2 regions of the Bradyrhizobium sp. FW305-F6 genome follow, and region 1 is predicted to be linked to the other one. Evidence: riboswitches for the same ligand, from Rfam matches in the RefSeq annotation. Region 1 holds a riboswitch; the other holds the start of a gene.
What was found. Region 1 has a riboswitch for cobalamin ahead of AC3WLX_RS06125 (energy-coupling factor ABC transporter permease). Riboswitches for the same ligand answer to the same signal wherever they lie in the genome.

Region 1 (6,561 bases):
AGCAGCATGATGAAATGAGGCGACGGAGTCGCACTCCCTCCTCTCGCTTGCGGGCAGGACAATCGCATATGGTGCTTTGCGCGAGCTGAGCGCGCGCCTCGTCCTTCGAGACGCCCGCCTGCGGCGGGCCCTCAGGATGAGGCTAAGCTGCATCAGTGCCCGTTGAGACTAGCGCAACCCATTCGGTCCTCATCCTGAGGGCCCGCCAAAGGCGGGCGTCTCGAAGGATGGCCACAGGCGATATCGCTCCCATATGCGATCGCCCTGCCCGCAAGCAGGAGAGGTGAACGAGCCGCGGCAGTCGATTTGACCTAAAGCGATTCCGCTTTGGGCCGATCCGGCACGTTGGCCTGCGCGAACGTCGCCATGCCGTTGTGCAGGCTGCATGCGAGGCGCACCAGCGGCAGCGCGATCGCGGCGCCCGATCCCTCGCCGAGCCTGAGATCGAGGCTGATCAGCGGCTGCACGTTCAGCGCGCGCAACACCAGCCGGTGCCCCTGCTCCGCCGATTGATGCGACGGCAGCAGGAACGGGCGGCACGACGGGTTGAGTCGCACTGCCGCGAGCGCCGCCACCGACACGATGAAGCCGTCGATCAGCACGGGGATGCGGGCTTGCGCGGCCGCAATGATCGCGCCCGAGATCGCCGCGATCTCGAGGCCGCCGACGGCGCACAGGATTTTTTCCGCCGAAGCGCCCGCGACGCCGTGATGCGCGATCGCCGCGTCGATCACACGCGCCTTGTGCGCGCGGCCGGCTGCATCGACGCCGGTGCCGCTGCCCGCGATCTCCTCGGCGCTCACGCCGAGCAGGCTCGCGGCGATCGCCGCCGATGCCGTGGTGTTGCCGATGCCCATCTCGCCGAAGATCAGGAGATCGGGCTGGTCGTTCGCCGCGCGCGCGACCGCGCGCTGGCCGGCCTCGAAGGCGAACGCCAGCTCCGCGGGCGTGAGCGCAGCCTCGGCGCTGAAATCGCGCGTGCCGCAGCGCGGCTTGTCGGTGACGATATCGGGCATCGTCTCCTGTGCCAGCGTGCCGGCGTCGACGACCTCGAGGCTGGAACCCAGCTCCCGCGCCAGCACCGAGATCGCGGCGCCGCCGGAGGCGAAGTTCGCCATCATGGCGATGGTGACGGCTTGCGGATAGGCCGACACGCCCTGCGCGACGATGCCGTGATCACCGGCGAAGACGATGATCGGCACGCGCGCGGCACGGGGCTGCTCGGTCGCCTGCAGGCCGGCAAGCTCGATCGCGAGCTGCTCGAGCCGGCCGAGCGCACCGGTCGGTTTTGTCAGTTGCGCCTGCCGCGCAACGGCGGCCTCGCGATGGACCGCGGAGACATCGGGACATTTTTGGGTGACCCATTCGGGAAGCATGCTGCTCAACGCCTGCGTTTGAGAATATAGCTGTCCATGATCCAGCCGTGCCGCTCGCGTGCTTGCTGCCGCGCCATCACGATGTTCGGTCCGACCTCGGCCAGCGCGCCGGACAGGATGATCTGATCGGGCATGCCAAGATAGGCACCCCACCAGATTTGCAGGCCGTCTGAATCGAGCGACTGAAACGCCGTCCCCCCGTCGAGCATCACGACCACGGTATCGACGCCTTCCGGCCAGCCGCCGTCGCGCAAGCGCCGTCCCGTCGTGACCAGGAACGGCTCGCCGATGTCGTTGAGCGGCAGCGCATGCGCCGCGCACAGCGCCTGGATCGAGGTGATGCCGGGCACGACCTCGATCGCCGGCAACGGATTCAATCGCCGCGCAATGCGCAGCGATGAATCGTAGAGAGAGGGATCGCCCCAGATCAGCAGCGCGACCTTGCCCTCACCTTCGAGATGCCCAGCGATCGTCTCGGACCAGGTGGCGGCGACCGCATCGTGCCAATGGTCGACGCCTTTGCGGTAGTCGACTTCATCGGCGTCACGCACAGGAAGATCGAACTCGGCGACGACGGTCTTGCCGTTGGTCAGAACATCCGCGCAGATCGTCCGCCTGAGATCGGCGAGATCGGATTTTGCCGTGCCCTTGCGCGGGATCAGGATGAGATCGGCGGCGTTGATGGCCTCAATGGCGGCGCGCGTGAGCTGCGCGGGATCGCCGCAACCGATGCCGATCAGGGAGAGCGTGAGCATGGGGAGCGCGACGGGCGGCGACACCGGCCGCCCATCGCCGATCTCTTACGCCGCGTTGTGCAGGCGCGGGGTGACGAGGCCGGACGCGGTGACGCCGCGCAGCGACTTCGCCAGCGCCAGCACGGCGAGATCGGCCAGCGGCTCGATCACGATGACCAGCACATAGGAAGCGGCGAATGTCGCGATGCTGGCGAGGTTGCTCATCGCAAAGCCGGAACCATAGAGCGCCCAGAACGCCACCCAGGCGATCACGCCGGCCTGATAGGTGGTCGACAGCGCCAGCGCCTGGCCGTACTTCAGATCGACATAGGCGGTGTTGCGGGCGATGATCCGCGAGGCGATGGCCTGGATCGCGAACAGCGGCACCAGCAGCGTGGTGACGTTCATGCCGTATTGCGGCAGGTCGACCGGCTCCAGCAGCACGCCCTGAAGCAGCAGGCCGAACGCGAGGCCGAAGGCCGCAGGCGCAGCGCCGAACAGCAGGAACAAGGTCGAGCCGAGGATGAAGTGAACCTCCGATACCCCGACCGGGAAGTGCGGCAGGATCTCGAAGAAGACGAAGACGAGAGCGGTGGTGGCCAGCGTGCGCGCGGCGAACGAGCCGATGCCCTGCTCGCGCACGGTCTCGACCGCCAGCTTCAGCGCAACGCCGCCCGCGGCGATGCCGGTTGCGTAACTCAGCACGAGCTTGGCGCCCGTGACCACTCCTGGTTCGATATGCATGGCTCAGTTCCTTCCTGCCGTCACACCCGACGGCCTTGGCCTCAATACGTGCACGGCCGGTCTCCTGGCTCGCGGTTCACTGGGGTCTCCGGCCTTCCCGGACCTTGCGACCCAGTGGCGGTTCGGAGCCCCTCACCGCTTACAGTCGCGGGGGCGGCTGGGGTTTCGAGCGCCGCAACTGGGTCCGCCCATCCCCATTCCCGATTATGCTCCGGCGTTTTGCGCCGCGTCGAGCACCATGCGTTACCTGTGTGCCCCTTTCGCCGAGCCTGCGTCAAGGGGCGAAAGGCGGCCGCCTCCATCATGACGGATAATCCCCCGCCAGCGCACCGAACAGGATGACGGCGGCGGTCGAGGGCGCGCCGCCACGCGCAAGCTGCTCGGCGAGCTCGGCGATGGTGGTGCGGACCAGCCGCTCGTCCGCACGGCCGAGAGATTCGGCAACCAATGCCGGGGTGGTTGGGGCGAGGCCGTGCGCGATCAATTTTGCGGCAAGCGCCGGAAAGGTACGCCGGCCCATATAGACCACGGTCGTGGCCTCGGGATCGGCCAGCGCCGCCCAATTCAGATGCGGCGGCAGCTCGCCGGTGACATCGGCACCCGTGATGAACTGCACCCGGCGGGAGGTATGCCGGCGGGTCAGGGGAATGCCGGCTTGGGCAGCGGCGACACAGGCCGATGTGACGCCGGGAATGATTTCGTAGCTGATCCCGGCTTCGCGCAGCGTATCCAGCTCCTCCTCGAGCCGGCCGAAAATGCCGGCATCGCCGGACTTCAGCCGCACGACGCGCACACCAGTTGCGGCATAGTCCACCAGGAGACGGTTGACGTGGTGCTGCCTGGTCGACGGCCGCCCCGCCCGCTTTCCCACCGCGACGAGGTTGGCGCCGGGCCGGACGAGATCCAGGATCGCACCGGAGGCAAGGTCGTCGTAGAGCACGACGTCTGCCTCGCGCAGCCGCGCGGCGCCCTTCAGCGTCAGGAGCTCGGGATCGCCGGGGCCGGCGGAGACGAACGAGACGAAACCGCTCACCGGTCCTCCGCGATCAAATGGAAGAACGTGCCGGTGGCCTGTCCTCGCCGCGAGCCGGTCTCTGCAATCACCGCACCGGTTGCGTCGTGCACGACCGCGAGCGGCGCATCGGGCTGCGCGAGGATAGTCGAATAATGGAACTCGTGGCCCCGAAGGCGCGCGCCGACCTGATGTCCCGGCATCGGCGATGCCAGCGTGGCGAGACGGTAGCCGAGATGCATGCGGCGCTTCGCAAAGCTGGTCTCGAGGCCGAGCAGGCCCGTCATCTCATGGCGGATACCGTCGGCGTCGGTGAGGCCGGCGCCCAGCACCATATAGCCTCCGCATTCACCATGCACGGGCCGCGTCTCGGCGAAAGCGCGCAGGCTGCGGCCAAACCGGGCATTGGCTGCGATTTTTCCCGCATGAAGCTCGGGATATCCGCCGGGCAGCCAGCAGATGTCGGCGTTGGCGTCGGGCGCTTCATCGGCCAGCGGCGAGAACGGCACGATCTCGGCGCCGGCCGCGCGCCAGGCCTCCAGCATGTGCGGATAGACAAAGGAAAACGCGGCATCGCGGGCGAGCGCGATGCGCTGGCCCGGCGGCGTCACGTTCAGGCCGTTCGCCATGCCTTGCACCGACCAGCTTGCTGCCGATTGCAGCACCGCGTCGAGATCGACATGCTCGGCGATGAAGCGCGCCGCCTCGTCGATCAGCTTGCCGATCTCCGCCTGCTCCTCGGCCTGCACGAGGCCGAGATGCCGCTTCGGCAGGCTGATCTCGGCATGGCGCGGCAGCGCGCCGAACACGTTGATGCCGGCATCGTTCAGCGCACGCCGCACGAGGTCTTCGTGACGGGGGCTGGCGACGCGATTGAGCACGACGCCCGCGAGGCGCACGCCGGCGCGGTAGTCGCGAAGGCCTGCGACGATCGCTGCCGCCGTCTGCGCCTGGCCGGAGGGGTCGATCACCAGCACCACCGGCCAGCCCAGCATCTCCGCGATGTCGGCGGTCGCGCCGGTGCCGCAGACGCCGCGCGCGGCAACGCCGTCGAACAGGCCCATCGAGCCCTCGGCGAGGACGATGTCGGCGTCAACACCGCGGCTGACGAGATGTGCGATCGTCGCACTGTCCATCGCCCAGCTGTCGACATTGACGGAGGCGCGCCCCGTGGCCGCGGCATGAAAGGCGGGATCGATATAGTCGGGGCCGCTCTTGAAGCACTGCACGGTCAGGCCGCGATTGCGCCAGGCGCGTGCAAGCGCCAGCGTCAGCGTGGTCTTGCCGACGCCGGACGCGGGTGCGGAGATGACGAGGCCGGCCGCCATCACGACGCCTCCGGAAAGCGCGGCTCGGTCCCGACGGGCCGATAGCGCCGATCGTAGTCGCCGGCGTAGAGACGGCTTTCGTCGAAATCCGCGGCCCCCAGCGTCTTGCCGACCAGGATCAGCGCGGTGCGCTCCATCTCGCCGCCCACGGCGACGTCGAGCGTTGCCAGCGTCGCGCGCACGATGTGCTGCTCCGGCCAGCTCGCTCGCCAAACGATCGCGACCGGACAATCCGCGCCGTAATGCGGCGTCAGCTCGGCGACGACCTGATCGAGCAGATGGATCGACAGATGGATCGCGAGCACCGCGCCGGTGGCGGCAAACGCCGCGAGCTTCTCGCCGTCAGGCATGGCACTGGCCCGGCCCGGCGTGCGCGTCAGCACGACCGTCTGGGCAAGACCGGGCAACGTCAGCTCGGCCTCCAGCGCAGCGGCAGCAGCCGAGAAGGACGGCACGCCCGGCGTCACCGTATAGGGAATGCCGAGCGCACGCAGGCGGCGGAGCTGCTCGCCCATCGCCGACCAGATCGAGAGGTCGCCGGAATGCAGCCGCGCGACGTCCTGGCCTGCCGCATGCGCCGCGGCGATCTCGGCGATGATCTCGTCGAGCGACAGCGGCGCGGTGTTGACGACGCGCGCTCCCGGCGGGCAATGCGCCAGCACGCCTTCCGGCACCAGTGAGCCCGCATAGAGACAGACCGGGCAGGCCGCGATCAGGTCGCGCCCGCGCAAGGTCAGGAGATCTGGCGCGCCCGGGCCGGCGCCGATGAAATGGACCGTCATGCGTCCTCTCCCTCGGCGATCGCCGCGGTCGCGGTACGATCCTGCGAGACGACGCGCGTCGCGATCAGCCGCGCGCCCGGGCCGGCTGCAGCGAGCGCGGCCGCTTCGGCGACCGATCCAGTGCCGAACTTCTCCGCGATGCGTTCTGATTGCGTCGGCGTAGCGACGCTTGCAAGCACATCGGCCGGAACAGCCCTGATCGGCACGCCGCATTCCCGTGCGAGTTGCTTCAGCGCGTCGGTGTCGGCCTTGTCGCTGACGGTTGCCACCGCCGCAAGCCCTTCCCCACCGCCGGCAGCCAGCAGCGCTTCGCGCAGCGAGGCCAACGTCACATCATTCCTAAATCCGAGCCCGGCGACTTTCATCTGGCCGTACTCCATTGCACCACCGGGCGAGCCGCTTCCCAGGCGCGGTAACGGCCGAGGGGCGCGGCATGGGCGATCTGCACCCGCATCAGCTCGCCACCGTGACGCTGGTGAAGCTCGCCGAGCAGCGCTTCCGTTTCCAGCGTCACCGCGTGTGCGACAAGCCGCGTGCCGGGCGCGAGCCGCGACCAGATGGCGTCGAACATCGCACCATTGAGAC
Region 2 (6,561 bases), on a different contig from region 1:
TCGGCACCGCCGTGGCGAAGGTGCCGCGATGGCTGGTGCTGCCGGTCGAGACCGCCTCCACCGCCTGGTTGCCACTGCCGATTGCACGCTGATAGGTCATGGCGAGCTGACCCAGCCCGACGCTGATGGCTTCGTCGCTTTCACCGTAATAGTTGCGGACCGGGCTCTTGACGATCCAGCGATACGCCTGGGTCTGCGCGACCAGGCGCCCGTAGGCTGATGCGGCGAAGAACTGCGGATCGAAATAGTCTGCGCGGATCAGCTTGTGCAGGTCGGTGGGGACGTCGGCCGGATTGAAGGGTTCGCGCATATAAGCCTTGCGCGCCACGTCGTAATAAGCATCCGCGATCAGCGAGCGCGCGAGCCCCGGCACGCCGTAGTAATTCTCGAAGGAGAACGCCGTCAGGATGAACAGCGAATTCACCCAGCTCGCATCGTTCTTGCGCGGGAAACTGAGAAAGCCGTTGAGCGCGACGAACGCGTCGACCGGCGCGCTCGCGGTTGCGGCGGCGTCGACCTTGACGCCCGATTGCTCGAGCTTTTCGAGCATGGCCATGGTCACGAAACCGCCTTGCGACCAGCCGGCGAGGAACAGCTTGGTCGTGGTGAGCTTGAGGTGATCGAGCACGGCGCGGCTCGCCGTCAGCATGTCATAGGTCGCCTGCTGATGGCTCGCCTTCACCATGTAGCCTTCCGGCTCGGCCGACGTGCCGAGCCCGAAATAGTCGGCGCCGATCACGATATAGCCCTGGCCGGCGAACTGGGCGATCATCAACTGCGTTTCCGGCGATTGCTGCGGAAAGGACGGAACCTCCTGCTTTCCGTAGACCGTGCCGTGCTGGTACGACACCAGCGGCAACGAGGTGCCGCTGTCCTCGGGGATCGCCAGCAATCCGGACGCGATTGTCGGCTTGTTGCCGCGCTCGGGTATGACGGACGAATAGGTCACGCGATAGAGCCGAACGGCATTGCGCGCCGGGCTATAGGCTGTCGTGATCCCGGCGAAGGCGGGCGTATCGACCTTCAGAATCTTGTTGAGCTGATCGGCATCCCAGCGCGCAACGCGCTGATATGCGATACTGGCTGATAGTTTGACGACTTCGCCCTCCTGCGCCTGGGCGGAAACCCCCACGAGGAGTTGAAGGAGAAGCAGGAGAGAAAAACGCCAAGCCGATTTCATGCAAGCGACCCGTGGAACGAGACGGTAACAGGCCTACAGAGGTTAGGTTGAAATTGTGTTGCCTTGGGCGTCACGCAATTCGAAAACCAGCCCGTCCGTGCGGTATTGTCGAACTCGGTCGCGACACGCATCCGCGATCTCGCGACCTCGCTGCCCGAGTCTTGCTGGTCTCCAGGTAAGGCCGCGCGCCGGACTGGGTGACAGGAAATTGGTGTATCGCCTGCCGATCGATGCGTCGCCGATGACGGTGGGACGCGCTGATCTGTGTCGGGTCAGCCAGTTGACAGCCCTTTGCAAATAAAACTAGGGTGACTGCGACGGTTCTCCTTCGGGGGATCAATAGGGAATACGGTGCGGGGATTTCCCCAATGCCGTGGCTGCCCCCGCAACTGTAAGCGGTGAGCCTTCGCCAAACGCCACTGGGCCTGCGGGCTTGGGAAGGCGGCGACAGGCAACGACCCGCGAGCCAGGAGACCTGCCGTCAGTCGTGGTCACACGCGAGCACATTGGGCGGGGTGTCCTGGTGAGTGTTGAGCTGTCTTCTTGAGGCAGCGGCCAAACTGCGTTCGCGGTGACGTGCCACGTTATCGCGAGTCGATAGATGATCTCCCGCATAGTTTTCGCGCCACGACATCGCCGCGCGTTGCTCCGTTCAGTTGCATTCTCCTGCCTCATATTGTCGACGGACGGCTGGGCACAGTCGGAAAGGCCGGCCCAGACGCTCGATCCTGTCGTAGTGCAGCCGCCAGCGGCGCCGCCGAATGCTCGCAGCACCCGGCGTAGCGATGCAACGCGCCCCTCGCGCTCTCGTCATCAGCAGCGAAGCGTAGCTTCGGACACGCGTGCTCCGACGGCCGACCGGACGGGTCCCGCGTTCGCCGCACCCACGCTCAATCTCACCGGCGCGAGCACCGCCGGCAGCCGGCTCGGGCTGACGCGGCTGCAGACGCCGGCCAGCGTGGAGGTGATCTCTGCCGAAACCATCGCCGAACGCGGCCAGGAGGACATCTTGGACGCGGTGACGCAAAACGCCGTCGGCTTCACCGCGAGCCCGGCACCGGGCAACGGCGGGGTCTCGTTCAATACCCGCGGCTTCACGGGCCTTGGGTCCGTCATGACGCTCTATGACGGCACCCAGCTTTACATCGGCGCCGGCACGGTCACCTTTCCGTTCGACACATGGTCGACCGAGCGCATCGAGGTGCTGCGCGGCCCTGCATCGGTGATGTATGGCGCGGGTGCGGTCGGCGGCGCCATCAACATCGTGTCGAAACTGCCGTCCTGGATCCCTCGCAACCAGGCCGAAATCTCGCTGGACAGCAACATGAGACGGCGAATTGCGGTCGACAGTGGCGGTCCGATCAGCAAGGACGTCGCCTATCGCATCACCGCTACCGGCAACATGTCGGATGGATGGGTCGATCGTGACAACACCTCGAACGTCGCGCTTCATGCCGTGGTCCAGGTCAAACAGAACGAAGACGTCACTTGGACACTGTCCACAGACTACGGCGACCGCAACCCGTCGCGCTACTTCGGCACGCCGCTGATCAACGGCAGGCTCGAAGAGTCGCTACGCTTCAAGAACTACAATGTCAGCGACAGCCACATCCGCTACCAGGACAGCTGGAACCAGGTGAAGACCGATTGGCAGGTCGCCGATGGAATCTCGATCCACAACACGCTGTACTACTTGAACTCCAAGCGGCACTGGAAGGACGTCGAAAGCTACGCCTACAATCCCGCTACCGGCCTCATCAACCGAACCAGCTATATCGAGATCTTTCACGATCAGCAGCAGGTCGGCAACCGCATGGACGCGAAATTCCGCGGGCATGTCCTTGGGATGGCCAACGAGTTCCTGGCGGGCTTCGACGTCAACAGCATCGATTTCACCCACACCAACAATTCACCTTATGGCGGCTCGTCGTCCGTCAACCCCTACAGCTTCGATCCAGGCGTCTTCAACAGCCCGAACCCCACCATTCCCGGTTACGGCAGCGTGACCAATCAATACGCTTTGTTCGCCGAGAACCGGCTCTCGGTCACCGAGCAGCTATCCATCATCGCTGGCGTTCGACAGGATGAACCGACGATCACGCGCACCGACTATGTCACGCCCGCGAACAGTTTCGAAAAATCGTTCTCCTCGACGACATGGCGCGCCGGCGCGGTCTATACACCCGTCAAGGACCTCGCTTTCTATGGCCAGTATGCCACGGCGGTCGATCCGGTCGGAGGCCTGATCTCACTGTCGTCCGCCAACAAGAATTTCGACCTTGCCACCGGCAGACAGATCGAGATCGGCGTGAAGCAATCGTTCTGGGGCGGCCGCGGCGAATGGACCTTGGCCGGCTATGAGATCGTGAAGAACAACCTGCTGGCCCGCGATCCCAACATTCCCTCGCTGACGGTCCAGGTCGGCCAGCAATCATCGCGCGGCGTCGAAGCTTCAGTTGGTTTTCTGCTCGACTATGGCTGGCGGATCGATGCCAACACCGCGTTCCTGCGCGCGAGGTATGACGACTTCGTGCAGTCGGTCGGCGGCGTCGCGGTGAATTTTGCCGGCAATGTCCCGGTCAATGTCCCGCAGACCGTCTCCAACATCTGGGCGACCTGGGCCTTTGCGCCGAACTGGTCGGTCAATGCCGGCGTGCAGATCGTCGGCAAGACCTACGCGGACAATGCCAACACGATGACGCGCCCAGCCTACAACATCGTCAACGCCGGTGTGCAGTGGAAGCCCGATCTCAACACCACCGTGTCGTTCCGCGTGTACAATCTGTTCGATGAGGTCTACACCACGTCGGGCGGCACGACCCAGTGGCTGCTCGGCATGCCGCGCACGGCGCGAGTCGCAGTCAACGTGAAGTTCTGACCGTGTCGCGCGTGAAACGCACACTCCGGCGGTGGCTGTATATCGGCCACCGCTGGGTCGGAATCGTCACCTGCCTGTTCTTCGCCATGTGGTTCATCTCCGGCGTGGTGATGATGTACGTCGCGTTTCCAGGCCTTTCCGAAAAGGAGAAGCTGGCAGCGCTCCCTGACATTCAGTGGGCGAGAGTGACGCTGTCGCCGGACGACGCAATGAAGGCGGCGGGAGCGACGCAGTATCCACGCGACCTGCGGTTGTCCATGCTGGCGGACGAACCCGTGTATCGGATCACCGGCTGGGACGGCAGGCGGCAGGCGATCTCCGCCGCCGACGGCCGCGTCATCACGGGTGTTTCCGAACAGCAGGCGCTCGCGGTTGCGCAGCATCATCCCGCGAGCAGATCGCCGCACCTCGAAGAAATGGTCGACCGCGACCAATGGAGCGTAACGGCGCGTTACGATCCGCTGCGCCCGCTCTACCTCATCGGGCTCGGCGACGATGCCGGCACCAGGCTCTATGTGTCCTCGCGCTCCGGCGAGATCGTACTCGACACCAACCGCACCGAGCGTGTGTGGAACTGGCTCGGCTCGATCCCGCACTGGATTTACCCGACCGTCTTGCGCAAGGATGGCCCGTTGTGGCGGCTCGTCGTACTCTGGATCTCCGGCATCTGCCTCATCGTCGGTGTCACCGGAATCTGGATCGGCATCCTTCGCGTACGGCTGAAGCGGCGCTATGCGAGCGGCAGGATCACGCCCTATCGTGGCTGGATGGCGTGGCACCACGTCACGGGCCTGATCGCAGGCATCTTCGTGCTGACCTGGATGTTCTCCGGCTGGCTTTCGCTCAATCCCGGCGACTATTTCACGGGTCGCAACACGGGCCGCGAGGTGCTGCAACGCTATGCCGGTCATGATGCGCCGACGATTGCGACGAAGTCACCTACGCCGCAACTCTCCGTGGTCGAAGCGCGCTTCGTCTGGCTCGATGGCAGCCCGATGATGATCGCCGCATCGCGTGACGGCACGCAGAGGCCGCTGGACGTGGCGTCGGGCCAGACGACCGCAATTACGCAGGATCGCCTCTGGACCGCCGCAGCGAAACTGCTGCCGCTAGCCCGCGTGGCGGAGCGGACGGTCCTCGAAGAATACGATGCTTACTGGTATGCGCATCATCACCACCGCGAGTTGCCGGTTCTGCGCGTCGTGTTCGATGATGACGCGAAAACATGGTTTCACATCAGCCCCGTCACCGGCGACATCATTGGCCGCGCAGACAGCAGCCGTCGAACATATCGCTGGCTGTTCAACGCGCTGCACAGTTTGGATTTCGCCTGCTGCTGATGTATCGCCCGGCCTGGGACGTCGTGGTGTGGCTGCTCTCGATTCTTGGCACCATCGTCTCGGTGAGCGGTGTCGTCGTCGGCTGGCGCTATCTGCGCCGTTGAAGCAGATTGCCGGTCGCCGCAGGTTCCGGACGACTCACGCTGGCGCCGTGATCATGATCCACTGGAAGCAGCTCCGCCGTCTTCTCGCCCCCATTGTCATTCAGGAGCTGTGTGGGGCGGCGTTATGGTGGGCAAAGTTCCCGAAGGTTCCTTGTGATCGTCCGACCTCTTCTACGACGCGACTCCAACTTGATTTCGCGCCGGGCTCTCCTCGGCGGATTCCTGTCGGCAGGGAGCGCGCTTGCGCTCGGCGGATGCGCCGGGCTCGGCGCGACCGGCGCGCGCTACGACGCATCGTCCCTTTCCGCCGATCCCACGTTGCTCGTCACCACCACGCGCAAGCCCGTGAACGGCGGCCGCACCAAACCCTGGTTCGGCCCGGAGCGCGCGACCAGCATGACTGTCGCGCAGGTGAAGCTGTCGGCGCCGGACGAGAGCCGCCTTTCCCTGGCCTCTGTCGGGCTTGGCACCTGGCGACTCGATCGTGTCGAACCGGTGCCGGCCGATGCCGGCGATCTCGCGGCGCAGGCGGGCGAAGGAGACGTGCTGATCTACGTCCACGGCTTCAAGCAGACATTCGAGACGGCCGTGTTGGATGCCGCTCATCTCTCAGACGGCATCAGGTTCCGCGGCCGGACCATGGCGTTCTCCTGGCCCTCCAGGGCAGGATTGTTCGACTACGCCTACGACCGCGACAGCGCGATGTGGTCCCGCGACGCTTTCGAACGCGTGCTCTCCTCGCTCGTGTCGTCGCCCGGCGCCGGCCGCGTGCATATCGTCGCGCACAGCATGGGAACCATGCTGACGCTGGAAAGCCTGCGTCAGCTCTACGGCCGCTATGGCGATACGGTCACCAGCAAGATCGGCGGCGTCGTGTTTGCCGCGCCCGACATAGACATGGATGTGTTCTCGTCTGCGGTTCAGCGCATCGGCCCCCTCGCCGGCAAGATCACCGTGATCGCCTCGACCAACGATCGCGCTTTGGCGCTGTCGGGGCAGCTCGCAGGCGGCATGACCAGGGTCGGCGCCGCAGAGAAAGCCGCGATCGCGCGGCTCGGC

Region 2: it holds a riboswitch for cobalamin, as region 1 does, so the genes downstream of both, AC3WLX_RS29540 (TonB-dependent receptor) here and AC3WLX_RS06125 (energy-coupling factor ABC transporter permease) in region 1, are expected to answer to the same signal.

What each region holds. Positions count from the first base shown of each region.
Region 1 is NZ_JBYSYD010000001.1:1,263,703-1,270,263, forward strand. Features, by position in the region: gene AC3WLX_RS06110 (histidine phosphatase family protein) at 1-10, shown strand, start outside; gene cobT (nicotinate-nucleotide--dimethylbenzimidazole phosphoribosyltransferase) at 312-1,376, opposite strand; gene cobF (precorrin-6A synthase (deacetylating)) at 1,382-2,131, opposite strand; gene AC3WLX_RS06125 (energy-coupling factor ABC transporter permease) at 2,177-2,854, opposite strand; cobalamin riboswitch at 2,892-3,109, opposite strand; gene cobA (uroporphyrinogen-III C-methyltransferase) at 3,156-3,887, opposite strand; gene AC3WLX_RS06135 (cobyrinic acid a,c-diamide synthase CobB) at 3,884-5,194, opposite strand; gene cobM (precorrin-4 C(11)-methyltransferase) at 5,194-5,976, opposite strand; gene AC3WLX_RS06145 (cobalamin biosynthesis protein) at 5,973-6,341, opposite strand; gene cbiE (precorrin-6y C5,15-methyltransferase (decarboxylating) subunit CbiE) at 6,338-6,561, opposite strand, start outside.
Region 2 is NZ_JBYSYD010000005.1:310,120-316,680, reverse strand. Features, by position in the region: gene AC3WLX_RS29545 (alpha/beta hydrolase family protein) at 1-1,180, opposite strand, end outside; cobalamin riboswitch at 1,482-1,677, shown strand; gene AC3WLX_RS29540 (TonB-dependent receptor) at 1,782-4,058, shown strand; partial or broken gene AC3WLX_RS29535 (PepSY domain-containing protein) at 4,061-5,502, shown strand; gene AC3WLX_RS29530 (alpha/beta hydrolase) at 5,692-6,561, shown strand, end outside.